DNA from 2 places in the Pseudoalteromonas piratica genome. Region 2 is predicted to be linked to the other one. Evidence: predicted binding sites of a transcription regulator. Region 2 holds the regulator's gene; the other holds the start of a gene.
What was found. The regulator FliA, encoded in region 2, starts transcription of late flagellar genes. The targets are predictions, from matches to a motif close to CTAAAGNTNNNNNNNNNNNNGCCGATA.
Positions count from the first base shown of each region.

Region 1 (16,627 bases), 160 kb from region 2:
TCAATCTATTTTCTTTATCAGGTGACCCTGATCCAAATTTTAAAGACTTAAAACTCGATGTGGATTCAGGTAAAGCAATTCCTCTTGAAGTAAATACTAGTTTACTGAAAGGAAAAATTGGTGGTCTTTTAGCTTATCGAGAAGATATTCTAATTCCATCACAGAATAAACTTGGTCAGCTTAGCCTTGCAATGGCTGACGCGTTTAATCAGCAAAATAGATTGGGTTTAGATGCCGATGGTGAGTTAGGTGGCGACCTTTTCACCATTCCAACAGCGGGTGCTTATGCGTATGCTGCAAATACTGGTACAGCTCAAGTAACAGGTACAGTAGAAGCTGGCAAAGGCAGCGAAATTCCGGCAACCGATTTTCTAATTGAATATACAGCCGCAAACCAAATTACGGTTTCAGCACTTGATAAGTATGGCAACCCAACTGGGACGCCGATTGTTGCGAATGTGGTAGCGGGTCAAGCCGATTCAACCACCGCAGTTGGCGGAGAGTTGTTTGGTTTACAAATTAATTTGACTGCGGGTGCTAATGTTGGTGACCAATTTGAATTAAAATTGAACTCGGATGCCTCTACAAATATCAAGTTAGCTACTAATCGACCTGAGGATTTGGCACTCGCTTCACCAATTCGCACCAGTAATAATATTAATAACCAAGGTACAGGCAGTATTTCTTCTAGTACGGTCACAGACACAAGTGCTGCTGGCTTTACAGCAGGCCCGCCCCCTTCTTTAACTAATGGGCCAATCACTGTTACCAAAACCGCTAACCCGAATGAATTTAATATCACAGATGGTACGCCTCCAGTGACCACTACGGTCGTTCTGACGCCGCCCTATGACAATGTGTTGAATCAGTCCGGAGCTCCTTACAATGCTTACGGCTTTGATTTTAGTCTTGAAGGTGCTCCGAATGCAGGCGACACATTTACCATTGAATTTAATACCAATGGTTTTGATGATAATCGCAATGGCTTAATGCTTGCGGGGCTGCAAGATAAAGAGCTTGTTCGAGCAAATGTTGATGCATCTCCAGGGGGTGATAATTTAACAAAACTTAATGAAGCTTATGGCAATCTAATTACTGATGTGGGTATTAGAACTTCGTCAGCCAAAACAAATCAAGTTGCATTTGAAGCTCTAGCCAATCAATCAAACGCATGGTATGAGTCAATTTCTGGCGTTAATTTGGATGAAGAAGCTGCAAATCTTTTAAGGTTTCAGCAGTCATACTCTGCCGCAGCGCAAATCTTAACAACAGCAAGAACTGTTTTTGACACCATATTGAATGCAGCGAGGTAAATTGAATGCGTTTATCAAACAACATAATGTATCAAAACAACCTTGATAAAATTTTAGAAAATCAGCAGAAGGTTGCTGTTGCGCAAGAAAAAGTGTCAACCCAAACACGTATATTGACACCTTCTGATGATCCAGCCGCTTCTGCGCAAGCTCTGTTATTAAGTGAACGAATTGATATAAATAATCAATTTCAAAAAAATAACAGCTATTTAACGAGTAAGCTACAGACTGAAGAAAGTGTACTGCAAAATATTAAAACATCACTGCAGCGAGGTTATCAATTAACGGTGCAGGCAGGTAATGGCGCATTATCTGAACAAGATAGAGAAACCATAGCTGAGGAAATGAAGTCAATTCAGGCGACTTTATATGATTTAATGAATTCAAAATCTGAAGATGGCAAATTTATCTTTTCAGGTTTTCAAGATAGTAATCAAACTTATGTATTTAATGGGGCTACTGGTACTTATGACTATCAAGGTGACCAAGGTAACCATGAGATGCAACTTGCAGTAGGTGTAACTCTTCGTTCAAGTGATAATGGCATCGATGCATTTGAGAATGTTGATGAGCGACTAAATGTTAATACCAATACCCCAACCGTTGGCGGTGGCATTACAGGTGGGTCAGTATATGTTAAGGAACAAGCACAATTTGATTCCTTTCATAAAGCTAATTATGACCCGTTAGTGCCTGCGAATAATAACCTTCAAGTTACAGTTACTGCTGGAATACCTGATACTTATGCAATAACGTTAGGAGGTACGCCTGTAGGGGGCGGCAACTTTACAAATGATACAATTAAGTTTCAAGGCATGGAAATTAACTTAGCGGGTGTTGCGCCAGGTACCGCAGATTTCTCATTAGCACCACCAGAAAAGAAAAATATGCTAAATACTTTAGAGGAACTAATTACTGGTCTTACGAACCCTGGATTGTCAAATGATGCATATCAAGAGTATCTGGCAGATGGTATGGTTGGAATTACGAATGCCCAAAATCAAGTTTCCATTACTCAGGCGAATTTAGGCGGGCGGATTAATGTTGCAGAGCGTTTACTTGGTTCAACGGCTGATATCAATATTAACCATAAAGAATCAAAAGCGAAGCTAGTTGAACTTGATATGGCAGAAGCCATTACAGAATTAACGAAAGAGGAAACAGCTTTGCAAGCTTCGCAGGCAACTTTTGGCCGCTTAACACAGCTTTCCTTGTTTGATTACATTCGTTAAAGAATAAACTTTCAAATGATTTAAAGCGGGGACTTCCCGCTTTTTTTATGCCTATTTATCAATTTGTCCCTAAAATTTAGATAAAACACATAAAGTATATTATTTTTTGGCCGATACATTAGTTAGCCAGAAATTTAATTTAAATTAAGCTATTGAAAATTAATAAAAAATATAAAAAATAATCTAAAGGAATTTTTTTTCCTCCCGATAACAGAATTAACTTAGAGAGATACTGAATACATCGTAACTCTCTTTAAAAGAGAAATTGAAAGTAAGTAATATTTACTTCGGGAGAAAGAACCATGGCACTTTATGTAAATACAAACGTAAGTTCATTAAATGCTCAACGTCAGTTAATGAATTCAGGTAACGCTCTAGATCAATCTTTCCAGCGTTTATCTTCAGGTCTTCGTATCAACAGCGCAGCTGACGATGCAGCAGGTCTACAAATTTCTGATCGTCTTCAATCGCAAATCAACGGCCTGAACCAAGGTAACCGTAATGCTAATGATGGTATTTCACTTGCACAAACAGCTGAAGGTGCAATGGATGAAATTACAGGTATGTTCCAGCGTATTCGTACACTGGCACAACAAGCATCAAATGGTTCAAATACTGATGAAGACCGCTTAGCTATTCAAGAAGAAATTCGTCAACTTTCTTCTGAAGTAAACCGTGTAGCTACTGATACTACCTTTGGTGGTCAAAATTTGTTAGATGGTACCTACGAAGCAAGTTTTCAAGTTGGTGCTGATGCCGTTCAAACCATTGGCTTTTCAATGCAAAATGTTGGCGGTACAGCAGCAATTAACAGTTTGAGTGCTAACGGCGGTTTTACATTGTCAGGCATCGCTGGTGTTGCAAGTGCCGTAACTGGTCAACGTTTATCTACACTAGCTGAAGGTGCTTCTGATATTGGCGGGGCAGCACTGACAACAGATACATTTGCAGCATCTTTTATTGCCACTGCAATAAGTGTTTCTAGCCAAGTTAATGCGCAAGTAACGCTTGCTGGTGTTGACTCATTGATTGCTGTTGTTGATAAAAAGCGTGCTGAATTGGGTGCAGTGCAAAACCGTTTCCAATCGACAATTCGAAACCAATCTAATATTGCTGAAAACTTGAGTGCAGCTAAATCACGAATTAAAGATGCAGACTTCGCTGCAGAAACAGCGGCGTTAACACGTAATCAGATTCTTCAACAGGCGAGCCAAACTATTTTAAGTCAGGCTAACCAGCGTCCACAGGCTGCATTAAGTCTATTAGGATAATTAAGAGAAATGCCCTTATCAGATGGGGTAATAGATAAGGGCATTAAAAGGGATATTTAAAGCGGAGGCAACTGCAGAAAATATCCAAACAAGTAAGTATAAGAAACCAGTCGGTCTCTCGTACTGAAATGATTAAGCAAATATAGTACCAAGTATAAAACAAGTTTTTTGACACCGCTATGTTTGCCACTTACTTTCGATCTCTTTTCATTAAAAAGGAGCCTTATTTATAAGGCTCCTTTTTTATTTCTTGTTTTGGCATGGATATTGATTGTTATTAACTTGAACAAGATATGTAGGAAAAGTTAGGTGGTTAATTGCCGCTTTTGTATGAAAGTAGGCAAATATTTTCCTAGACCCTAATGGCATTGTTGCAAGTGGTGCGATTGTACTGCGTTTACCGGGTTACTCATATCTAACCATAAAAAAAGAGATAGAGAGAGTAAGATTATGGCTTTATATGTAAATACAAATGTAAGCTCGCTAAATGCCCAGCGCCAACTAGATAAATCAGGCGGTGATTTAGATACGGCCTTTAAACGTTTGTCTTCTGGTTTAAGAATTAATAGTGCAGCTGATGATGCGGCTGGTCTTCAGATTTCTGACCGTCTTCAATCGCAAATTCTGGGCTTGAATCAGGGTAATCGAAACGCGAACGACGGTATTTCACTTGCGCAAACTGCCGAAGGTGCGATGGATGAAATGACAACCATGTTGCAGCGTATGCGCGTACTTTCTCAGCAGTCAGCAAATGGTTCAAATACCGACGAAGACCGATTGGCACTTCAAGAAGAAATACGTCAACTTTCTGAAGAAATCAACCGGGTGGCAACAGATACGACATTTGGTGGACGAAATCTTCTTGATGGCAGTTATGCAGCTAGTTTCCAAATAGGTGCAGATGCTGTTCAAACAGTTGGTTTTAGTATGCAAAACGTAGGTGGTACAGCAGCGATTAACAGTTTAAGTGCTAATGGCGGCTTTACCCTGTCGGGAATAGCAGGTATTGCGAGTGCAGTTACAGGGCAGCGTTTATCAACTCTTGCAGAAGGCGCATCGGATATAGCTGGTGCAGCTCTGACTACAGATACTTTTGCTGCTGCGTTTATTGCTACTGCAATTAGTGTATCAACGCAAACAAATGCTCAAATTGTGATGGCTGGTGTTGACTCATTAATTGCCGTGGTCGACAAAAAGCGCTCAGAACTAGGTGCGGTGCAAAACCGTTTCCAATCGACCATTCGTAACCAAGCGAATATTGCAGAAAATTTAAGTGCAGCAAAATCACGAATTAAAGATGCTGACTTTGCAATGGAAACTGCGCAATTAACGCGAGCACAGATATTACAACAGGCTAGCCAAACAATTCTTGGCCAGGCAAACCAAAGGCCTCAAGCTGCATTAAGTTTGCTTCAAGGCTAATATTATTTCTTATTAAGAAGCTCCTTTTCAGGGGCTTTTTTTATGCCAGTAAAAAAAATTAAAAAAATTGCTAAAGCAAATTCTAAAGATGTCGATAAGCCGACTAGAACACCTAATTTAGGATTCTAATTTGGGCATTTTAAATAAGTAGGGGTACTTATTTAAATTGCACTTTAGTTAATAAAGCGGAGGCAATTATGGCTTTATATGTAAATACAAATGTGAGCTCTTTAAACGCTCAAAGACAATTAAGTCAGTCAGGTACAAACCTTGATACTTCGTTCCAGCGATTGTCATCAGGTTTACGCATTAATGGTGCAAAAGATGATGCTGCTGGTATGCAGATTTCAAACCGGCTTACTGGCCAGATTAATGGCTTAAACCAAGGTATTCGAAATGCCAATGACGGTATTTCATTAGCGCAAACAGCTGAAGGTGCGATGGATGAAATTACGGGTATGTTTCAACGTATGCGTACATTGGCACAACAAGCATCAAATGGTTCAAACACTGATGAAGACCGTTTAGCACTGCAAGAAGAGATTCGCCAGCTTTCGTCTGAAGTGAATCGTGTTGCTGAAGATACGACATTTGGTGGCCAAAATCTTCTAGACGGTAGTTATGATGCAAACTTCCAAGTTGGTGCTGATGCTGTACAGACCATTGGATTCTCTATGCAGAATGTTGGTGGTACTGCTGCAATAAACAGTATTAGTGCAAATGGTGGCTTTACATTATCAGGTATCGCTGGTGTTGCAAGTGCGGTAACTGGTCAGCGTTTATCAACTCTAGCAGAAGGTGCATCAGATATTGGTGGTGCTGCGCTGACAACAGATACTTTTGCAGCGTCTTTTATCGCAACTGCAATTAGTGTTTCAAGCCAAGTAAACGCTCAAGTAACGCTTGCTGGTATGGACTCTTTGATAGCCGTTGTTGATAAAAAACGTGCAGAATTAGGTGCTGTTCAAAACCGTTTCCAATCGTCAATTCGAAATCAAGCGAATGTTTCTGAAAACTTGAGCGCTGCTCGCTCACGTATTCGTGACACAGATTTCGCTGCGGAAACTGCTGCGTTAACTCGTAATCAGATCTTACAGCAGGCAAGTACGTCAATCTTAAGCCAGGCGAATCAAAGACCACAAGTGGCCCTTTCTTTACTTGGCTAAACGACTCGCTTAAGCTGATTACACAGGCATTTAAACGCTTTGCAATCAGCTTAAGCTATACTTGTGAAAAGAGGATATTGTTATGAATACTATTCAAGAACCACTGACGAGTGTATTCGACACTAATAACGCACCTATAAAACAAGAAGCGACACCAGTTATTGGTACGGATCGTGCTAATGATGAGAAAAGTCCTGCACAAGTAATTGTGCGACCTGAAACTAGCTCAGTCGGTGAGCAAGAACAAAATTTCTTTGAAGAAATTAAAGAAAACTTAAAGAAAATTAATGACTTTATACCTGTTAGTTCGACAAACTTAGTTTTTGAGTTTGATGAACTTGGTGAGCCACCTGTGGTGAAAGTGATTGATAAGTCAAATGATGAAGTGATACGCGAAATTCCTCCACAGGAAATACGGGAGGTTGCTAAAGCTTTTGAAAATTTGGCCGATAAATTAAATACTCAAACAGGGATCTTATTTAACGATTCTGTATAGAGTGAACTGAAGTGAATTTTAAAGAGGTTGAATCATGGCAAGTATTACATCAGCAGGAGTCGGCTCTGGTTTAGATTTGGAAAGCATAATTAAAGCTTCTCTCGATGCTGAGAATATTCCTAAACTTCAAGCTTTCGCCACAAAAGAAGAGTCACTTCAAAAAGAGTTAAGCTCTATTGATACTATCAGTTCGGCAATTTCCCAACTTGAATCCACTGTCAAAAAGTTAAGTGATATTGATAACTTTAATAAACGTACCGCCTCTATTACTCAACCTTCATCCGGGGATATCATTGGTGTAACTACAACCAAAAATTCAACCGCTGGAAATTTTAATATTGAGGTCGTGCAATTGGCTCAAGGTAGTCGTGCAGTTTCTAATACTGGGTTTACTGCAAGTACCGATGTTGTCACTGCGACAGGTGGAACATTAACCTTTTCTGCTGGCAGCTCAAGTTTTGATGTTGTCTTAGACGCTGGGGCAACGCTTGAAGATGTTCGTAATGCTATTAATGATGAAAATTCCAACTTTGGCGTTATTGCTAACATTATCAACACCGGTTCTGAATCAAAACTGGTTTTAACCTCAAACAAAACGGGTACAGGAAATGACTTGGTCGTAAGTAATAATACAGCCGAGTTAGATGCCGTTTCCACTGTGGCAAATGGTGGTGGTGCCGGTGGGCTAGCAATTGCCGCTTCGGACCAAGCGACCGATGCAATCATCAAAGTTGATGGCATAACAGTAACCAATGATTCTAATACATTTACTGATGCTGTCCAAGACATGACTATCACAGCAAAAAAAGTAAGTGAAAATAACGAAACAGCTCGTATTAATGTTGATTACGATAAAGCTTCAGTTAACACTCTCATAGATGAATTTATAGCAAACTACAATAACTTGATTGGCAATATCGGATTTCAAACACGCATTGGGAATCCGTTAAATGGTGATGCTTCAATGCGCTCATTAGACAATCAGTTGACAAGCATTCTTGGTACAAATTTAACTGGCCTTGAGCCTTTTGGCACGATATTTGATATTGGTTTAGGTATCGACAAAGATGGTTACCTTGAGAAATCCACACTCGTCAGAAGTGTTAATGATTCATTAGATAATTATTATGACAAGGTTGGTGAAGCATTTGCCGGTGATAATGGCATAGCAAAACAGTTTCAAGGCTTGATTGATAATTATATTGATTCAAAAGGGATCATCAAGGAACGTTCTTCTTCTTTAAATCAGCAACTAGATGATATGGAAGAAGATATATTAAATCATGAATATAGAATGGAGCAACTCGAGATTCGACTCAGAAAGCAATATTCTTCATTGGATGTACTACTCGCGGAAATGCAATCAACGCAGTCTTATTTGAGTGCGCAACTTGCAAGTTTGCCTGGTTTCACTTCAGCTAAAAAGTAGGGTAAAAGATAATGTATAATGCCAAAGTAAAAAACTACCAAAAAGAAGCACTAAAAACCCAAGTTGCTGGTGCTGACCGTTATGAATTGATACAAATGTTAATGGCTGGTGTAATTGAAAAATTAGTCATGGCTAAAGTATCGATAGAAAGACAGAACTTAGAAGCTAAAGCAGAGCACCTTTCTAAAGCAAGCGCAATTATTGAGGCACTTAGAGGTTGTATTGACTTTGAAGTGGGTGGTGATGTTACAGAAAACTTATATGCTCTTTACAGTTACATGCTTGACCGATTAATTGATGCAAGTATTAAAAATGATCCAGAAATAGTAGAAGAAGTTTCTAATTTAATTAAAGAAATAAAGCTTGGGTGGGATGCTATTCCAGTGGATGTTAGAGAGCAAACCCTGAATGGGGAAGCTAACGCAAGTGTCGGATAACGTTGAAAAAATATTAAGTCAGCTTACTTCAGATATAGAAAAAAGTAGCTATGAGACAGCAATCGATAGGCTTAGTGAATTCAAGAAAAAGTTTGAATTTGAAATTAATCGGCAAGACTTGACTGATATTGAACAAAAAGCGTTACTTTCTCAATTTGGATTATTTGAGCAATTGGTTACTAAAATATCTGAAAATAAAAAATCTTTAAGCAAAGAAATAGCTCAGTTCAAGCGAAATAACACTAAAATAAATAAGTACATTCAACATAAGTAGCAGGCGAATATGTCTTCAATTGATCAGGAAATAAATCAACTAGCTTCCTCTATTGATAATGCAAAATCTCAAATTGAACGTGAATCTAAGTTCGTAGAACAAGCAAATAAGCAGTTTGAAGCAAATTTATTGGCATTCAAACATTATTTCCCTGATATATATGAAAGATTTGTAAGTTATCAGCCAACTGACAAATTCAATTTATTCGTCAACAATAACGGCTCTGGTAATATTACTGACACTAAATTAAATGTCCCTTTTTATTCCGAAGATCCAATTTTGCAAAGTCAAAAGCAGGTTGATGATGCGATTGCACTTCCTGAGGTTTGCAGAGTAGATCAGTCTGTCATTGAACATTTATCTAACGAAACTAACTTTGTTCATGTAGACCTTCTGAAAAGTATTGGTGTTGTTTACAACAAAGCTAAAAGTGAGCTACCTCCAAATAACAAACTTGATGATGTAATTCCAAGTGTGATTATTTTTGGGGTAGGCCTTGGGTATCACTTGAGCTATTTAAATGAACAAGTAAAAGCGTCATATATTAATATATTTGAGCCCAATGAGGATTATTTCTTTGGTAGTTTATTTTGTTTCGACTGGGCTAATTATTTAAAGAGAATTGACGACCAAGGAAGTGCGCTTTATATCGGTATTGGTGTGCCGGAAGAAGAGTTATATGAAGAGTTATACCGAAGAGCTCAATATTTGGGAGCTTTTAGCATTTCTAATTCATTCTTTTATCAACATTACCCCTCTCAAGAAGTAAATGAGTTAATTGAAAAAATTAAAATTAATTTTCATCAGTTTTTTATGGGCTGGGGGTTTTTTGATGATGCGTTAATGAGCATTGCTCATACTTTGGAAAACACACAGAAAGATATTAACTTGTTGGTTCAGCATGACAAACTGCCTACTGAAATTGAAAAGTTCCCTATCTTTATTGTAGCAAATGGGCCATCACTGGATAAGGATATCGAAGTAATTCGAGCAATGAAGGATGAAGTGGTTTTGGTATCTTGTAACTCTGCCACTACAGCTTTACTCAAACAAGGTATCATACCGGATTTCCATGTTGCATTAGAGAGAACAAAAGCAACTGCGGACTTTCTTACAGCATTTATAACACCTGAGCAGCGCAAAAAAATAGGTTTGATCACAGTTAATGTTATGTATCCTGAAGTACCTGAGTTGTTTGGATGGTGTGGAGTTGGTTTTAAAGGGAATGAACCTGGAACAAGCATTTACCACATTGCTGAGTATATAAAAACGCAGAAAATTACGACCACTGTGGGGTATTGCAATCCGTTGGTGGGGAATACAGCTCTAAGTTTCTTCGCGAGTAAAAAGTTCAAAGAAATTTATTTATTTGGTGTTGATAATGGGTATGTAGACCCAAATCACCATCATTCTAAAGCTAGTTATTACTACAATGACAAAGGTTCCACTATTCATAACCCTCTTAAGATGGGTAATGAAATGGTTGTTGAAGGAAACTTTGGTAAAAAAGTAATCACAGACCACTTTATGTATACAGGCAAAGAGCAAATGGAGCGCCTGCTTGAGTCATTCAAAGGAACGCATTTAAATTGTTATAATTGTAGTGATGGTACTAAAATTGAGGGAGCATTACCTCTTCACTCTTCGGATATACTACTCGACCAACAGCCAACAACAAAACAACATGTAATTCAGTTTATTAAACAAGAATGTTATAAGCCGTTTGATAAAAGTATAGATGCAAAAGAGTATTTAGATTTTGATATTTTTGAGAGTATCTGCAGCAGTATGGTTGAAATTTTAGAGCAACCAATGAACTCTCGTGAGCAAGCGTTGGAAAATTTACTGGCTAGCCTTCGTTTCTTGTATTCTTTCAAACAGGAAGCACGATACGCCCATTTATACTTGATTTTAGAAGGTGAATGTTTGTACACAAGTTCAATACTTCTAAGCGCACTTTATAATTTCGGAACCTCAGAAGAAGCATTGCCTTACTATTCAGACGCACTTGTACTTTGGATTGATTTTTTGAAGCAAGCACCTACTTATTATCGCGAACGCTGGAATCAGTTGAGTGATTATAGTTTTGATTACAGCAAACCCTCGGTTGAAAATATTGAAAATTGATACTGAAAGATTTCATCTAAGAGAGCTTTCTGATTCTGATGCCAGTGAGCGATATTTAAGTTGGTTTCAAGATACAACAACTCAACAGTTTATTGCTAAAAAGGCAGAAACAATTTCACAATTAAAGGAATATATTCTCGAAAAAAAAACAGATAAAAATTGTCTGTTTTTAGGGGTTTTCTATCAAGGTATTCACATCGGAAATATTAAGTATGAGCCGATTGATATCTCGAAAGCTCAAGCTACTATGGGGATTTTAATTGGGGAGAAGGATTGGCGAGGCAAAGGGGTTGCCGGTGAAGTGATTATGGCGTCGTCAATTTACTTACGCGAGCATTATGGCATCAACCGTATATTACTAGGAGTTGAGCAGGAGAATAGTGCAGCGGTGCAAGCGTATAATAAGCTTGGCTTTGTAAAATATAAAGTAACGCCTGATGGGCTATATATGAGCCTTGAACTCAACAGCGTTAATTAGCTTATTAACGAGATAAACGTATCATCGTGAATTGTTAAGAAATCCAATCGTCTGTGTTTTTTAGTTCTGTGGCCTATTGCTAACAGTAAGTCTCTACTCGATATGCATCGCCTTAAATACCCATAACGACTTAGCATACAATGATCGGGCTGTGAGTTAACTTGTGGTTGAAAAATGCAGACGTTTAACCCGAGTAAATAGGCTTCTATAAGCAAAGTGGACGCCATTCCTATCACTAAATCATACTGCATGAGCTGTTGATGGCTAAACGCTTTATTGCGGCAATTATAGGCCGGTATTTTACGTTTTAGTTTATTTTCTTTCGGGTGAAATTTGACACTTAGGTTGTGCTTAGCACGTAATTGCCTTAAAACTTTCAAAGTTGCAAAGAATGTTGTTTTCTCGTTATAACCGTAAATTTGCTGAATTTGTTGACGGCTTAACGTGTTACTTATTGGCTCGCTAATAAAGAGTGTATTACCGGATGGCGTTTTGACCTTTCTCATTGGTGGCCGTAATGTCAGTGATCTTAAATAGGGTTGCCCACCACAGGCTATTTCAGCATACTCAGGTATTTCGTTTTTAAATTCTATTAAGGCTTTGTTGTCAGGCAAAATTACCTTGTCTGGTAGAACAAACTTATTAAATTGTTTAAAACGAGTTTGATAATTTTGCCACTGATCAACAAAGGAAACAGTTTTAATATCGAGTCGCCTAGCGGCTTTTATAATATTAGGCTCAATTTGATTTTGATTGCTAGTGCCGAGCAAAACAAGTTCGGGTTGAAATGTATTGAGTTGTGCTAGTGCCTCATCACTTGTTTTTGTCACTTTGTGAGGAATATTCGCAAAATTTTGAAAATAGTTTGTAGCACTTTGGCTGACACATAAACTTATCGCAAATTTCGCCGATAACTTATTAAACACAGTTCTGATAATTTGCGCAGCACCAATATCGCATACGAATATAAATAAGCGCTTTTTAATTGCTGTCATTATTATTACACTTAAATGATATCAAGCTGGTGTAAATATTGCAGATGTTCTCTTGAAAAACAACGTATTGTGGAGCTTTTACTTTGTCTCTTAAAGAAAATTCAGGCGCTAAGCTTTGGCAGCGTGCAAAACAAATCATTCCAGGTGGCAATCAGTTGTTGTCAAAGCGTGCAGAAATGTTTTTGCCAGAGGCCTGGCCTGCATATTATAGCAAAGCAAAAGGGTGTGAAATTTGGGATTTAGACAATAACCACTATTATGATTTCTCTATTATGGGTATCGGAACGAGTTCTTTAGGCTATGCTCATTCAGCGGTTACGCAAGCAGTGGTTGACGCGATTCATAATGGCAGTATGGCAAGTCTAAACTGTCCAGAAGAAGTGGCATTAGCTGAAAAGTTACTAGCGATACATACTTGGGCAGGCGCAGCACGCTTTACTCGCACCGGTGGCGAATCTTGTGCGTTAGCGATTCGTATCGCAAGGGCTTATGCTAAACGTGATATGGTCGCTTTTTGTGGCTACCATGGTTGGCATGATTGGTACTTAGCAACCAATATAATCAATAATGAAAACCTTGATGAACAACTGCTACCAGGTCTGCAGCCGGCAGGTGTGCCACAGCAACTTGGAGGCTCTGCTATTCCCTTTAAAGAGGGTGATATTCAAGGGTTTAAGCAAATTATTGAAAAACATGGTGAGCGTTTAGGAGTCGTTATGATGGAAGTGTTCCGTCATGGGCAACCTGACCTTGCATTTATTCGCGAAGTTAGAGCACTGTGTGATCAACATAATATTGTTTTAGTTTTTGATGAAATCTCTTCTGGCTTTCGTTTAAACACCGGCGCATCGCATCTATTATGGGATATCGAGCCAGATATTTGTGTACTTGGTAAAGCCTTGGGTAATGGTCATCCAATTGGTGCGGTTATTGGTAAGCATGATGTAATGGATGCGGCTCAATTGTCTTTTATTAGTAGTTCATATTGGACTGAACGTGTTGGTTTTGTTGCTGCACTCAAAACGCTGGAAGTATTTGAAAAAGAAAAAGTTCCTCTGCAACTTAATCAAACAGGGCAATATCTAAAAACAGGGCTTGAGGCCATCATTAATGACACTGGGTTTGAACTAAGTATTATTGGTATAGACAGTGTGCCAATATTTATCTTCCCAGGAGAGAACCCGCTGGCAACCAAAACCCTCTTCACCCAAGAAATGCTTAAACGAGGTTTCTTAGCAAGTAATGTCATCTATTTATCCATTGCCCATACACCAGAATTGGTAGATAAATATTTAGTGGCAGTAGAAGAGGTGTTTATATTTATTAAGCAAGCGATGGATAACGGTGTCGCACTTGAAACATTGCTTGAAAATCAAGTATGTCATAGTGGTTTTCAGAGGCTTAACTAGCATGGGGACGACGGCATTTATTCAGGCCCGAATGGGATCTTCAAGGTTACCTGGCAAAGTGATGAAGCCACTTAATGGGCAGCCGGTGATCAGGCATATTGTTAGTCGCTTAGAATCTTGCAAGTACATCGATAAAATTGTGGTACTTACATCAACGAACCCAGAAAATAAAGTGCTAGTTGATTACCTTACTGCCGAGGGTATCTCGGTTTTTCAAGGTGATGAAAACAATGTACTGGCGCGCTTTCAAGCAGCATTACAACACTATCAATGTGACACTGTTTTACGAATAACTGGTGACAGCCCGTTACTTGATTTTGAAATCTGTGATCAATTAATTCATTACTTTAACTTGCACGGGGCAGATTATGCTTATTTAAGCGAACAATTTGCAGAAGGGGTAGACTGTGAAGTTGTTAAGGCCAGCTTATTAGCAAAGCTCGATCTTGCTAAGTTGCGCCCGTCTGAGCAAGAACATGTAACCTTGCATTTTTACGAAAATAAGGAAAATCGATTTCATTGTGTTGAGTTGCCAAATACGCAAGATGATAGTCATTACCGCTTTACCTTAGACACGCAAGAAGATTGGCAGGTTGTCGAAGCTGTGTATCAAAGAAATAGCAATATCAACAATATGGATTATGCCGCGGTTAAAACGTACTTCGATCAACATCCAGAGATTAAAGTGATTAACCAGCATGTAGTACGAAATGAAGGCTTAGCCATATCACTAGCGCAAGAACTTACCGGAAATTTAAATGAGTAAATTCATCATCAATGGCAGAAATATAGGCGTTGACGAACCTTGCTATATCATTGCTGAAATGTCCGCAAATCATGGCGGTCACTTAGACAAGGCGATAGAAATATTGCATGCGGCAAAGGCGGCAGGTGCTGACGCTGTTAAATTGCAGACTTATCGTGCTGATACTATAACGCTCAATTCAACTAAGCCTGATTTTTGTTTGCCTTCAGATAATCCTTGGCAGGAACATGTTTCTTTGTACTCGCTTTATGAAAAAGCTTTTACACCTTGGCAATGGCATGAAACCTTATTTTCAGAAGCTAACAGAATCGGTATAGATATTTTTTCTTCTCCCTTTGATGCCAGCGCAGTAGATCTATTGGAATCACTTAATGCACCGGCTTATAAAATTGCTTCGCCAGAAATTACCGATATACCACTTCTGAAGAAGGTCGCAAGTACCGGTAAACCGATTATTCTATCGACTGGCATTGCTGAATTAAGCGATATTGAACTAGCAGTGAGAACACTTCGACAACATGGTTGTGAACAATTGGCGATATTGAAATGCACAACAGCATACCCTACGCCATTTTCCGAATGTAATTTGAATACTATCGCAGATATTGCGACTCGATTTAACTGTGTGTCAGGTTTATCAGATCATACGTTAGGGTTGGTCTCGCCAATTACGAGCATAGCGTTAGGTGGCAAGATCATTGAAAAACACTTTATATTGGATAAATCAGATGAATCTGTAGATGCGTTTTTTTCCTTAGATGAAAAAGAATTTGCCCAAATGGTTTCAGCAGTGAGAGACGCTGAACAAGCTCTCGGCAAAGTAACTTATGCAATTACTCAGTCAGCGCAGAAAAACCTTCTTGCCAGACGTTCACTGTATTTTTGCCGAGATCTAGTCTCAGGTACGACAATAACGGAAAATGATATTCAGTCAGTCAGACCAGGGTTTGGATTACACACGCAATATTATGACGATATCTTAGGCAAAAAAGTAGCCCGAGATGTCTTTCACGGTGACCGTGTTACTTTTGAATCAGTAACCGGGTTGACGGAGAAGTAAAATGAAAGCATGTGTTGTTGTAGGCGGTGGGATCAGTGGCTTAACCGCCGCGATTTTGCTTAAAAAAAATTTTGAGTATGTCTACTTAGTTGAGCAAAGTGATCAGCTTGGAGGTTTGCTATCGAGTGTATCAGACGAGCAAGGTAACTGCTACGACCAAGGCACACACATCCCTGAGAAAACAGGTATCAAAGAAATCGATGATATTTTATTTGATGAAAATGATCTTAACGAAAATTGGCACGCATTATCACCCTTAGTAACGGGAAATTACTTCGCCGGTAGTTGGGATAATACTACACAAACCATTGATGCCCGAAAATTACCTACACCTCTGTATCAGCAAGGTATTGGCGAGTTTATGCAGTTGGTTGGTGCACCAGATTCCACGAGCATTGAAGCCTATTTAAACTCTACACTCGGTCCAACCTTTTATCATCATCTCGCTGAGCCCATAATAAAAAAATTGTATGGCTGTGAAGTTAATTGTGCAGATCTCGCAGTGCGAACTGGCGTCAATTATTTTGGTGCAGGCCGAATAAAAGCACTTGATAAAATGACAACTCAGTTGTTAAAAATGCACCCAAATTTTAATAACAAACTCGGTTTTCACAGTGCTGCAGAGTATGACGCGCTATTAAAAGAGCAGGGGGCTGAATTACCTGAGTATTATTACCCGAAAGGCAAACGTGGTGCGGTAGTGTGGATTGACAAGCTGACTGCCAAAGCACAAAAAGCGGGCGTTGAAATTC
Region 1 covers NZ_CP009888.1:1,559,242-1,575,868, forward strand. Annotated here, with positions in the region: gene OM33_RS07090 (FlgK family flagellar hook-associated protein) at 1-1,313, shown strand, start outside; gene flgL (flagellar hook-associated protein FlgL) at 1,319-2,545, shown strand; gene OM33_RS07100 (flagellin N-terminal helical domain-containing protein) at 2,848-3,816, shown strand; gene OM33_RS07105 (flagellin N-terminal helical domain-containing protein) at 4,267-5,238, shown strand; gene OM33_RS07110 (flagellin N-terminal helical domain-containing protein) at 5,436-6,404, shown strand; gene OM33_RS07115 (flagellar protein FlaG) at 6,487-6,900, shown strand; gene fliD (flagellar filament capping protein FliD) at 6,935-8,329, shown strand; gene fliS (flagellar export chaperone FliS) at 8,341-8,766, shown strand; gene OM33_RS22500 (hypothetical protein) at 8,756-9,040, shown strand; gene OM33_RS07135 (motility associated factor glycosyltransferase family protein) at 9,050-11,167, shown strand; gene OM33_RS07140 (GNAT family N-acetyltransferase) at 11,157-11,645, shown strand; gene OM33_RS07145 (hypothetical protein) at 11,642-12,640, opposite strand; gene OM33_RS07150 (aminotransferase class III-fold pyridoxal phosphate-dependent enzyme) at 12,724-14,049, shown strand; gene OM33_RS07155 (cytidylyltransferase domain-containing protein) at 14,051-14,815, shown strand; gene pseI (pseudaminic acid synthase) at 14,808-15,875, shown strand; gene OM33_RS07165 (NAD(P)-binding protein) at 15,877-16,627, shown strand, end outside.
Region 1: a site for FliA is predicted at 5,309-5,335, ahead of OM33_RS07110 (flagellin N-terminal helical domain-containing protein). Genes of this name have one in related genera too.

Region 2 (14,050 bases):
TCTAGGTGAAACGTAACCCACTGCAATACTTCATCATTTACGTCGGCTGCATTTGACGAAAGAACTCTTTCTTCACTCATTTTTAAGCTCCTATCCAAAGTGGATATGTGTTAACTGCTTCTAACTCAACGACTATTGCGAACAGCCCTAATCGTCTTGGCTATCTAAACCTTGATTCAATAACTCGGTCATTGCCGATACATTAATTAAAGCACACATTTTCTCTTTAATTAATCCAGCTAACCAGGGTCTTCTGCCGGCTTTATCACGCCATTTAATGTCCTGGTGTGATAAGCTAACATTATCAATCAATCGCTCAGCTAACAGTCCCCAGTTAGATTCACCTAACATTATAAGATACTGATAGTTTAGCGCTTCTTCTAAGTTTTTGTTATATTTTTCTGGCATTACCCAGCGCGCAGAGTCAACTACATTCAGTTTCTCTTCACGATGCAACATTACCCCTTTAAACCAATCTGGCTTTCCAAATAGTTGATTTATTTCACCTAATTGGTAAATACCGCCTAACGATTTTAGTGGTACTGCAAGGGTGAGCCCCGCTACTTCAAAATAAAGTGCTTGGAATTCATCGGCCGCAAAACTGTCATCTTGAGTTTGTGATGGTGGTAAAGCGACTTCCACAGCTTCAACGACTTCTCTCGACTCAACTTGCTCAATGGTAGACGCAATCTGTGGGCTTTCTTTTGGTTTTAAAATGGCTTTTTGATGTTCAGCAGCTTTACTCTCTACATCACTAAGCAAATTTTCAACTGGACTTACTAGTGTTTCCGATGATTCTTCTTGTAACAGCGCATCTAGATACTGCTTCATCACTTTTTCGTTTGCAAATAACTGCTTAGTCATTTTCTGCCATCTCCAAATGCTCTAACAATGAAGTATAAGCAAATACACCGCGTGACTTGGGGCAAAACTGATGTGGAGCCTGCATGGCAAGGCTTGCATCTCTAAGTTTAGTATCAACCGGAACAACACCCGGCCATACTTTATCTCCGTAAAGGGCGCGTAATTTTTTGTAAGCCTCTAATGAAGCCTTTGTACGTTTATCGTACATTGTCGGAATAATTGTGAAATTGTATGACTTATTTTGTGAGCTTTGCATCAGCTCCATTGTTCTCATCATACGATCTAAGCCTTTTAAGGCCAAAAACTCTGTTTGCACAGGGATCAAAACACGATTACACGCAGCAAGGGCATTCACCATTAACACGCCAAGTACTGGTGGACAGTCAAGGATAGCAACGTCATATTCATCACTAATTTTATCAAGTGCATGACGTAAAATAAGCCCCATACCACTTTTTTTACCTAAACTTCGGTCAAGTGTTGCGATTGCCATCGTAGCTGGAAGAATATCTAGGTTTTCAACACCTGAGGGACATAGAGATTGTAAGATTTCTTCTCTTGCCATGGTTTTTCCACGGGTGAAAAGGTCAAATACACTTACTTCTAATTCTTCAGAATCAATACCAAAGTAATAAGTTAATGATGCATGAGGATCGGTATCAATCAATAAAACACGCTTGCCCCGTGAAGCTAATAAGCCTCCAAGGGACACTGTGGTAGTGGTTTTACCTACCCCACCTTTTTGATTTGCTACAGTCCAAATTCTCAATTAATTACCTATTGTTCTTGTTCTCGGGTTGTAATTCTGATCCCACCATTGGGTAGTTGTATTACCTTAAGTGAATCATCTTGTTCACTCGATTGTTTTAGTTTTTCAATTTCTAATGCTGTGGTTTGTGATTCTGTCAGTTCATTAGTGTTTTTAACTGGCAAAGCGTATTTAGAAATGGCAATAACCACCTTACGGTTTTGCTGACGACCACTTTCCGTATCATTATCACTAAATGGCGCATATTCACCATAGCCTTCAATTGCCATCCTAGCAGAAATCACGCCAAGATATTCCAACCATACAAGTACTTCGGTTGCTCGCGCAACGGACAAATGCCAATTGGAACGAAATACCTCATTATTAATTGGCAGGTTATCCGTATAACCACGGATCCTTAAATAATTTCGGTTTGCATTGAGTATCGGTAATAAAGCCCGTAAAACCTCTCTGGCACGCTCAGTCGCAACAGCACTGCCACTTGCAAACAATAAACTTGAACTAAGCTCGATGGTCAGCCAATCCATATCTTTTTCAAGCCTTGCCTGTCCTGTTTCAAGTTCATCAGAAATCGCACTCTTTAGCTCTTCTTCAAGTGAATCTAATGGTTGCCCTAAATATTTTTGTTTTAAATTACTTAACTCTCCACGTCCATCGACAAGTTCAGGGCCCTTTTCTTCTTCGACAATACTAATGCCGTGTAGCGACATATCAACATTCGCTTCATTACTGTTTAATAAGCCTTCACCAGATACACCTGTGCCATCAGCTTGAAATGGTTTATCGGTTGTTTTAAATACATGGGAGATAGTGTCAGATAGAACGGAAAACTTTTCTTCTTCAATGATAGCCATTGCATACATAACAACAAACAAAGCAAACATTAAAGTCATATAATCAGCATATGAAACTAACCAACGATGCGAATTATCATTTTGGTCTGGTTGCTTAAATTGCTTAAAACGCGCCATTCAAATTACCGAAACAGTGAGTTATTGTTCTTTTCAGTTAAGTATGCCGATAATTTCTGATCGATCACATTGGGCGAATCGCCTTGTAAAATACAAAACATGCCTTCAGCCAACATTTGGTGATAGCGGCAATGTTCATCAATTAAATTTGCAAGTTTATTAGCGATAGGAATGTAAATAAGGTTGGCAAACCCAACGCCGTAAATTGTCGCGACGAATGCAGTAGCAATACCCGCACCTAGCATATCCGGTTGTTGGATAAAATTCATCGCTTGGATTAGACCCAAGACCGCACCTAAAATTCCAAGCGTAGGACTGTATCCGCCCATTGCATGAAAAACTTGACTTGATTCATTCAGTGCATGACGTCTTTGAAGTATTTCATTTTCCATTGTGTCAAAAAATTGCTGCTCTTCACTGCCATCCACCAATAAATTTAAGCCTTTGGAGACAAAATAATCTTTTTCATCTATCGCCAAGTTTTCTAATGATAAATAACCATCGTGACGTACTTTTGCAGCCCAATTCTTAACTAGTTCAATGCCTTGCGAAAAGTCGTGTTTTGGTGGTTTTACTACCCAAGGTAACATTTTCAACGCAGTGATAAATTGATACTTGGTTGCTTGCAGCATCACCGCCCCGAGTGTACCACCAAAAACAATTATAAAAGCCGATAAATCAAATAAGTTTGCGAGTACACCACCTTCCAGTGTGTACCCTAATCCAATCGCAACAAACGCTAAAATAACACCAAAAATGGCTAATTTATCCACAACCTATTTCCGTATTGATGTGTTTTGCAACATCCGCTAAAGCAATACTTTTCTCGCTTAAGCCTGCACTTGCAACAGCTTGAGGCATGCCATAAACGACACAAGAAGCCTCATCTTGAGCCCAAATTTTAGAACCTGCTTGTTTTAATAAACGCGCACCATCTCGACCATCAGCTCCCATTCCTGTCAAAACAATTGCAAGAACAGCATCGCCATAACTCTTAGCAGCACTGGCAAACGTAATATCAACACTTGGCTTGTATGTCACTCTTGGACTGTCATCTTCATAAATCTTTAGTTTCTGGCTACCACTTCGTCCTTCAACTAACATTTGCTTGCCACCAGGCGCTAAATACGCAACCCCAGGTTTCAATAAATCCCCATTTTCAGCCTCTTTTACCTTAATTTTACATAAGGTATCCAAACGTTGAGCAAATGCCGGTGTAAAAGCTCCTGGCATATGTTGAATGAGCAGAATTGGGTGGGGGAAATTGGCAGGTAACTGCGTCAATACTTTTTGCAATGCTACAGGCCCGCCTGTCGATGTGCCAATTGCCATCAACTTATATTGTTTACCTGAAGCCTTAGGTCTTTCTGATGTACCCGTATTTCTCGTATCGGTAACTGGCGCACGTTGCGAAAATGAACGGTCGGGTTGGCGAAGTGATGACGTTGTCGTTCTTTCAGAAGCAATTCGGGACGCAGTAGAAGGTGTCGCAGCGACTCTCGAAGGACGAAAGCCACTTACGCGACGACGACCAATTTCACGTACTTTTTGTTGTAATACCTTGGTCGCTTCTTCTTTGTCACGTGCAATATCCTCAAATTTTTTCGGAAGAAAATCTAACGCACCCGCATCAAGCGCATCTAAAGTTGCGCTTGCACCATCATGAGTTAATGAAGAAAACATTAGAATGGGTGTTGGTGTTTGCTGCATAATTTGTTTGACCGCACTAATGCCATCCAACACCGGCATTTCAATATCCATAGTAATCACTGATGGTCTTAATTCAGCAGCTTTTTCCACCGCTTCTTTACCATTGTTAGCAGTGCCAATTACTTCAATATTGGGATCTTGATTCAAGATTTCACTCACTCTGCGGCGAAAGAAACTTGAATCATCTACAACTAATACCCTAATTGTCATTAAATGCTCTCTTACTTTTTATTGCGACCTTGACCGGCATAGTGCTTTAACATACTCGGTACATCTAAAATCAGCGCTATCCCGCCATCTGATGTAATCGTTGCACCGGCCATGCCTGGAGTTCCCTGTAATAGTGCATCTAAAGGTTTAATTACCACTTCTTCTTGACCAATTAATGAATCAACCACAAAGCCCATTTGCTGTGTGCCTAGTTGAACAATAACAACGTGTCCTTGAGAACGTTTTTGTTCCGTTCTAGGGTTACGAAGCAACCATTTTTCGAGATAGAAAAGCGGAATCGCTTTATCACGAACAATAATTGTTAACTGGCCATCTACTAAATTCGTTTTGGTTAAATCAAGGTGGAAAATTTCACTGACACCGGCAAGTGGTAATGCGAATGTTTGCTGGCCAACAACAACCATTAAGGTCGGTAGAATTGCAAGAGTAAGCGGTACCTTAATTTCCAGTACTGTACCCTTACCTTTTTCAGATTCTATATTAACAGTACCGTTTAATTGGGTGATTTTTGTTTTAACAACATCCATCCCCACACCACGTCCTGAAATATCTGAAATTTCTTCTTTTGTTGAGAAACCTGGGGCAAAAATTAAGTTATAAGCTTCTGTGTTCGATAATCTGGCCGCTTGGTCAGCATCGATAACACCTTTGCTAATTGCTATATTTTTTAATTTCTCTGCATCCATACCTGCACCATCATCTTCGATGGTAAGTAGAATATGGTCGCCTTCTTGTGATGCGGAGAGAGTCACTGTACCTGTTCGCGGTTTTCCTGCAGCTTCACGGTCATCTGGCATTTCAATGCCGTGGTCTACTGAATTACGAACTAAGTGAACAAGTGGATCTGCAAGTGCTTCCACTAAGTTTTTATCAAGGTCAGTCTCTTCACCAACTAATTGTAAATTGATTTCTTTTTTCAAGCTTCGAGCTAAGTCACGAACAACGCGAGGAAAACGACCAAATACCTTTTTGATTGGTTGCATGCGCGTTTTCATTACTGCGCCTTGTAAATCTGCAGTAACCACATCCAGGTTAGAAATCGCTTTGCCCATGCTTTCGTTGCTAACATTTGCACCTAAGCTAACTAGGCGATTACGAACTAGTACCAGCTCACCGACCATGTTCATAATTTGGTCAAGACGTTTGGTATCGACTCGTACAGTGGTTTCAGCAGGCGGCGCTGCTGGTTTGGCAGGCGCTTTATTCGCAGCTGGTGCTGGTGCACTTGCTGCAGGCTTAGCTGGCGCAGCAGGTTTACTCGGTGCCGCAGGTTTGGCAGCAGCAGGAGGTTTAACCGGCTCAGACTTCGGTGGCGGTGCTGGGGCTGGTTTTGCCGCCGGTTGTGCGACTGATTCAGTATTAAACGAATTCTCGCTCGCTTTTGGTGCACTCCCCTTACCATGAAGTTCATCCAACAATGCTTCAAATTCGTCTTCAGTAATATCTTCATCATCACCGGAACTAACTGGAGCAGAAGCAGGTGCTGGCGCATTGCTTTCCGAACTTGGTGAAGCAGCCTCAGCTGACGCACCAAACGAACCTGCGCCATGAAGCTCATCCAGCAAACTTTCGAATTCATCATCAGTGATTTCATCAGAATCAGCGCTAGTCGATTCTCCGCTTGGCTGTGCTACTGGACCATTTCCTGAACCATGAAGTTCGTCAAGTAAACTTTCAAACTCTTCTTCGGTAATATCGTCAACACTGCCAGATTCATCTGAAGAAGCAGTTTCATCTGCATCAAATAAAATATCATCAAACGGATCGGCTTCAACAGCTTCAGGTTGCGCTGGTTCAACTTCTGCAGGTTCTTCAGCAACAGTTGCTTGGGCTTCATCTGCACTTTCTGGCTGACTTAAGCGGTGTAACTCTGCAAGTAATTGAGGATCAGCTGGGTCAGGTTGCGCTCTATTTTGAATGTGAGCAAACATCTCATTAATGGTATCAAGTGCTTGTAAGATGACATCCATCAATTCTGGGGTAACTCTGCGTTGGCCTTGGCGAAGGACATCGAAAATATTTTCCGCACCGTGACAGGCATCTACCAATTCCGTCATTGAAAGGAAACCCGCTCCCCCTTTAACGGTATGAAAGCCCCTAAATATCGCATTCAATAAGTCAGCATCTTCTGGGTTATTTTCCAATTCAACTAACTGTTCTGAGAGCAATTCTAAGATTTCACCGGCTTCGACTAAAAAGTCTTGTAAAATATCTTCATCGACATCAAAGCTCATGCATAATTCTCCGATTAGAAGCCCAAACTAGATAATAGATCGTCTACTTCATCTTGACCTGAAACCACATCTTCACGGGTTTCAGCATTTATAATTGGGCCTTCAGCTACTTGGTCTAATTCACCATCAGCAACCATTTGTTGTTCTTGTTCTAGTGTCGTCTCAGGCGATCCTGTATGTTCAACAGGTGTACCAAACACCGTTAACATATGAATCAAACTCTCTTCGACCTCGCGTACTAGCTCGATTACGCGGCGAATAACTTGACCTGTAAGATCTTGATAGCCCTGAGCCATCAATACTTCTGTCATTAAACTATTCAATTCGTCAGAGTTTGTTTTAGCTTCTTCCATAAAACCATTCAACTCATGACAAAGCACTTTAAACTCGCCTACTTTTAGGTCCCGAGACATTAATTTATCCCATTTAGGTTTAATATCATTGAGACCTGTTTGTAGTTTATCGGCAATAGGCAGAGAAGCTTCAACCGCATCCATTGTGGTATTTGCTGCTTGCTCTGTCATTTCCATAACGTAGTTTAAGCGTTCTTTAGCATCCGGTATGGACTCTGTTGTTAACGCAGATAACGTGGTATCTAGCTGAAAGTTTTTTAATGAATCATGAAGTTGGCGTGTTAATTTACCAACCTCGCCAAACAATTCATCTTGCTCAATTGCCGTGACTTGCTGTAACAGCTCTTGCGCTTGTTGTTGTTCACCATTTTCAAGAAACGCAACAAGCTGTTTAGCCTGTTCTAAGGTAATTGGAGGCGCAGCACCTGCTGACATAAACCTCTCCTTCCCAATTAGCCTAAACGCTCAAAAACTTTATCAAGTTTTGTTTTCAGCGTTGCTGCAGTGAATGGCTTAACAATGTATCCGTTAACACCAGCTTGTGCGGCAGCAATAATTTGTTCTTTCTTAGCTTCTGCTGTCACCATTAGCACAGGAATGTGTTTAAGGCTGTCATCTGCGCGAATAGCGCGCAGCAAGTCAATACCTTGCATACCAGGCATGTTCCAATCCGTTACTACAAAGTCAAATTCTTGATTTTGTAACATTGGCAGCGCGGTACTTCCATCATCTGCTTCTTGTACATTTGTGAAACCAAGATCTCTTAACAGGTTTTTAATGATTCTTCTCATTGTTGAAAAGTCATCAACCACAAGAATTTTCATGTTTTTATCCAAAATATCCTCCAGTGAGGTATGCACCTAATTGTTTACTTACTACTTTATTCTATATCCAGTCATGGACTTTTGCTTTAAGGCGCACCATGGCCTGACTATGTATTTGGCTAACCCTAGATTCACTAACTTCAAGGATTAAACCGATTTCTTTCAAATTCATTTCATCATTGTAGTAAAGCGAAAGCACTAATGCTTCTCTTTCTGGCAAAGTTTGAATTGCCGTTACCAATGCTTTATTAAATTTATCTTGTTGAATATCTGCTAATGGGTTTTGCTCATTATTACCAAGGCCTGCATCGATTACATCTTCATCAACGCCGAGATCTTCAATGCCGATAATTTTGCCATTACTTATATCCCTAAGAATATGATGGTACTCATCTATCGTAATATCAAGTTTTTCAGCAACTTCACTATCTTTAGGCTCTCGACCAAGCTCTGCTTCTAAGGAACTAATGGCAGCAGCAACCTCGCGTGCATTTTTATGCACTGAGCGTGGCACCCAGTCCCCCTTGCGGGTTTCATCGATGATTGCACCACGAATACGAATACCTGCATAGGTTTCAAAACTAGCCCCTTTAGAACCATCGAAGTTTTTCGCAGCCTCAATCAATCCTATCATGCCAGCTTGAATCAGGTCCTCAACAATAACACTTGACGGTAATCGTGCAAGTATATGATAGGCAATGCGTTTAACCAACGGCGTATGCTGTTCAACAAGATGTGATAATTGATTTTGGTTAGCATAAGCAGTGGTTCGTTTCATAGGCATTCCTAGTTACTAACCAGTTTCTCGATAAAAAACTCAAGATGTCCTGAAGGCTGATTTGGGATCGGCCAAGTCGCAGCTTTAGAGGCTAACGCCTTAAAAGCAATTGCTGCTGGAGATTTAGGAAAAACATCTACAATAGTTTTTTGTTTACGAATGGCTTTTCGAATATTTTCGTCAAATGGCACGGTTGCCACTAACTCTAATGAGACATCTAGGAAACGATCGGTTACTTTCGACAATTTAGCAAAAAGTTCTTGCCCTTCTTTTAGGCTTCGTACCATGTTGGCAACAATTTTAAATTTGTATACACCGTGCTCTCGACTAAGCACCTTTATCAGAGCATATGCATCAGTAATTGATGTTGGTTCGTCGCATACAACAACAAGCACATCTTGAGAAGCACGAGAAAAGCTCAATACCATATCAGAAATACCTGCTGCAGTATCAACTACCAGCACGTCATAGTGAGAATCAAGTTCACCAAAAGCACGAATAAGTCCAGCGTGCTCTGAAGGCGTTAGTTCAACCATATTCTGAGAGCCTGAAGTCGCAGGCACAATTTTTACACCATACGGACCTTCCACCAGAATATCTTCTAAATCACATTCACCAGATAAAACATGAGACAGGTTACGCTCAACACGTAAACCAAGCATAACATCACAATTTGCCAAACCTAAATCGGCATCGAGTACAAGTACTTTTTGGCCTTGTTGGGCCATGGCGATTGCCATATTAAGAGAAACATTGGTTTTACCAACTCCCCCTTTACCTCCAGTTACCGCAATTACTTTTACAGCCTTGTTATTGTTTTTCATTTTCCGCAGGCCACTAGCTTGATCTAATTCTGGGTTAATCATACATTCCTACTGCTTGATGCGCCATGCTTGATGCACGTCTTGCTTGCGCGTTTGTTCGTTTTGCATACAACTGCTGTGCTTTGCTGACCAATTTTTCCGCATTTGCTACACGAATGTCCTCTGGTACGCGCTGCCCATTGGTAAGATAGCCTATTGGCAGTCGATTTTGAATGGCTACACTGATAATTTCGCCTAAACTTAGACATTCATCAAGTTTTGTGAAGATACAACCACTTAGCTGTACCTGTTTAAACTGCTTAATGGCTTCTTGTTGTACCTCTAATTGTGCTGTTGCACTTAAAACAAGGTAACTACGAATATCTACTCGGCTATTTCGCATTAATGTATTCAGTTGCTCAGTCAAACGCAAGTCTCGTTGGCTCATTCCTGCTGTATCAATTAATACTAGACGTTTATTTCTTAAATGATAAAGAATTTCAGTAAGTTCTTCTGCATTTTTAACTTGCTTAACAGGGCAACCAATAATACGTCCATATGTTGATAATTGTTCATATGCGCCAATACGATAGGTATCTGTAGTAATTAGTGCAATATTGTTGGCACCAAACTTTTGTGCACCAAGCGCAGCAAGCTTGGCAACTGTTGTTGTTTTGCCTACACCTGTAGGGCCAACCAGTGCATATACACCGCCACGGCGCAAAATTTCGTTGTTTGCGGTGTACAATTGCTTACTCAGCATGTTCAAGGTCTCTTGCCACGCTTGACGTGGAGCAACGTCATCAGGAATGAAACAGGCTAACTGGTCTGCTACAGCTTCACTAATTCCCATACCTTTTAAACGATCTAATAACAGAGCTCGGGTTGGATCACGGCGTGCCATATCCTCATTCATTAAACCAGAAAGTTGATGCTCTAATAACTGTCTAATAGATGCCATTTCATCACGCATTGCTTGCATTTCATGTGACGGCTGAGGTTCTGAGTCAAAGCTTGACGCCTGTTTGCTTTGATTAAACGAATTAAAACTGTCGTCTTTTGGTGCTTGATACTTATCTTCATCAAACCAATTTTGCGATTGTTGAGGTGCAGATGGTTTGTCAAATTGCGGTGTCTTTTTCGCTTGGCGTTCTAACAAAGCAGATAAACTATCAGCCACTGCGGCTTGCTTTTCAGGCTTTGCTGTTTGTGGCTTTGGTTTAACAAATTGGCTATTAAACGTTGGTTTTTCTGCTTGAACTTGTGGAGCTGCTGGCGCACTTTGAACCGACTTTTCATAATCAACAGCAGCAACAATTTCAATACCATCAGCCATACGTTTGTTTGACATAATGACAGCATCTGGACCTAATTCATGTTTAACTTCATTTAATGCACTACGCATATCTTTCGCAAAAAAACGTTTAATTTTCATGTCACACCTCACCTTGACTTATTACTGTTGACCAACCGAGCAAACAATTTTTATCTGTTTTTCTTCAGGTACTTCCTGATAAGACATCACACGCAGCCCTGGTAAGCTGTGTTTCACAAATCGTGATAACACACTGCGCAGCATACCCGATGTCAACAGTATTGAAGGTTCACCTGCCATTTCTTGGTTTTGATGAGCATCGCCGAGAGAGTTTTGAAGTCTTTCTGCAAGCCCTGGTTCAATACCAGCACCTTCATCACCTGCACTTTGAAGTGACTGATGCAACATCTGTTCCAACTCAGGCGCCAATGTAATGACAGGAATTTCAGGGGTGTTACCAGCCACATCTTGAACAATCAAACGACGAAGTGAAATACGCACTGCAGCCGTTAATACATCAGGATCTTGGCTACGTGGCCCATATTCAACCAAGGTTTGTACAATTGAACGCATGTCACGAATTGGCACCCCTTCGTTAAGTAAATTTTGTAATACTTTTACGATAGTTGTGAGCGGTAAAATATCTGGCACAAGTCCCTCAATTAAACGTGGGTGTGACTTAGCTAACATATCAAGCAGGTTTTGCACCTCTTCATGACCAAGCAAAAGAGCAGCGTGATTATGAAGTAATTGTGAAATGTGAGTGGCAACAACTGTGGCAGCATCTACTACTGTATAGCCAAGTGATTGTGCTTCATCTTTTTGTTCTGGCGCAATCCAAACAGCATCTAAACCAAATGCAGGGTCTTTAGTCGCAACCCCTTTCACCTCACCAAAAACTTGTCCTGGGTTAATTGCTAATTCATTATTGTGCTTTAACTCACCGTAACCACTCGATACCCCCATCAAGGTAATGCGGTATTCATTTGGATCAAGCTCTAAGTTGTCGCGAATATGCACTGGCGGCACCAAGAAACCAAGTTCTTGTGAAAGCTTTTTACGTACACCTTTAATGCGACTGAGTAGTTCACCGCCTTGCGCTTGGTCAACTAGTGGAATTAGGCGATAACCTACCTCTAGGCCAATAACATCGACTTGCTGTACATCGTCCCAGCCTAATTCTTTTTGTTCAATTTGTGCTTGTTCTTGACTCGGTGACTTACCTTTCGCTTTTTGTTCTGCTTCTTCGTCTGCCTTTTTGGTCTTAATACGTTGGTTCCAATAAGCAACACCACCAATTAACAAGCCGAGACCTAAAAATGCGACTTTTGGCATGCCAGGGACCAATCCCATCACAATCAAGATACCTGCTGCGATATAAAGCGCTTTATCATTTCCAAGTTGGGTATGAAATTGTTCGCCCATATTTTGTGATTCATTTTGACGTGTAACAACAATTGCAGTGCCGATAGAAAGTAATAACGAAGGTAGCTGAGCAACTAGACCATCACCAATTGTCAGTAAAGTATATACTTCCATTGCACGGCTAAAAGGTAAATCGTGTTGGATCATTCCGATAAATAATCCACCGATAATATTGATCACTAAAATGATAATGCCCGCGATAGCATCCCCTTTTACGAATTTACTGGCACCATCCATCGAACCATAGAAGTCAGCCTCACGGGTTACTTCTGTTCGACGTTCACGGGCTTGTTCAGCCGTTATAAAACCAGCGTTCAAGTCTGCATCAATTGCCATTTGTTTACCTGGCATCGCATCGAGCGTAAAACGTGCCGAAACTTCTGAAATACGACCAGCACCTTTGGTAATTACAACAAAGTTTATAATGATCAGAATTAAAAATACAACCAAACCAACGGCATAGTTACCGCCAATTACAACTGAACCAAATGCTTCAATCACTTTACCTGCTGCATCGCCCCCTTCATGCCCCTCAAGTAACACCACACGCGTACTTGCTACATTCAGAGCTAAGCGGAGAATCGTTGCAATTAATAGCACTGTAGGAAAAATGCCAAAATCGAGTGGCTTAAGTGTGTATAAAGTTATCAACAGGACAACTAGTGAAAGCGCAATATTAAATGAGAATAAAATATCGAGTAGAAACGCAGGCATAGGTAGTACAACCATGCCCAGTGCTGCGAGCACAAGAATAGGCGTTCCTATACCTTTTAAGTAGTCCGATTTATTCGCATTCAGTTGGTTTATTGTGGCTTTGAAGTCCATACAGCAGCTATTCAAAATATTGACACTGGTATAGCTAAAGCAAATTATGTTCCAACTAGTTAAGTGCTATAACATACTGACTAATATTTGAATTCTTCAGGTATAGGTAGGTTTGCAGCCAATTTTTCAGGCCGTTTGCCACGTCCTTTATTGAACTGTTTTAATTGATAAACGTATGCTAGCACTTGTGCCACAGCAACAAATAATTGTTCTGGTATTTGCTGCCCAATTTCACCTGTGTGGTAGAGTGAACGAGCAAGTAATGGTGATTCAACTATTGGAACGTCATAGCGATCTGCAATTTTTCTAATTTGCAGGGCGATTTCATCTCCACCAATTGCGATTACTATAGGCGCTCCGGCCTTCTCTGTATCATATTTCAGTGCCACAGCGAAATGAGTCGGGTTAGTGACCACAACATCAGCATCCGGTACATCCTGCATCATTCTACGTTGAGACATCTCACGTTGTGTACGCCGAATACGCGCTTTAATTTGTGGGTCACCTTCACTATTTTTGAACTCATCTTTCACTTCTTGCAAGGTCATTTTTAGCTGTTCGTTGTGATTCCATTTCTGAAAAGGCGCATCAATTGCTGCAATAACAATTAATGTCATAGCCAACGCAAAAAACATCCATGCTAGGATCCAAAGAGCATGTTCAATATTGCCTGGAACGGCTTCCAAGCTGAGTGTTAAAATTTCGGGAAAATAGCCTTTTATTAAATAGACAGCGACCGTTGCAATAAGGCCAAATTTTAATAACGCTTTGACAAGCTCAATTGCAGCTTGTTTACCGAACATCCGCGTAAGACCTTTGATTGGAGACATTTTACTTGCTTTCGGCGCTGCTGCTTCCCAACTAAAATTAAACCCTCCCAAAAAGGTATTACCGATTACGCCAGCAACCAGTAAACATAATACAAACATGGTCATGCCATACCACAGT
Region 2 covers NZ_CP009888.1:1,719,726-1,733,775, reverse strand. Annotated here, with positions in the region: gene OM33_RS07945 (chemotaxis protein CheW) at 1-80, opposite strand, end outside; gene OM33_RS07940 (chemotaxis protein CheW) at 148-864, opposite strand; gene OM33_RS07935 (ParA family protein) at 857-1,633, opposite strand; gene OM33_RS07930 (flagellar motor protein MotB) at 1,642-2,604, opposite strand; gene OM33_RS07925 (flagellar motor protein) at 2,610-3,377, opposite strand; gene OM33_RS07920 (protein-glutamate methylesterase/protein-glutamine glutaminase) at 3,370-4,524, opposite strand; gene OM33_RS07915 (chemotaxis protein CheA) at 4,536-6,779, opposite strand; gene OM33_RS07910 (protein phosphatase CheZ) at 6,794-7,567, opposite strand; gene cheY (chemotaxis response regulator CheY) at 7,585-7,968, opposite strand; gene OM33_RS07900 (RNA polymerase sigma factor FliA) at 8,018-8,734, opposite strand; gene OM33_RS07895 (MinD/ParA family ATP-binding protein) at 8,743-9,600, opposite strand; gene flhF (flagellar biosynthesis protein FlhF) at 9,593-10,972, opposite strand; gene flhA (flagellar biosynthesis protein FlhA) at 10,994-13,102, opposite strand; gene flhB (flagellar biosynthesis protein FlhB) at 13,183-14,050, opposite strand, start outside.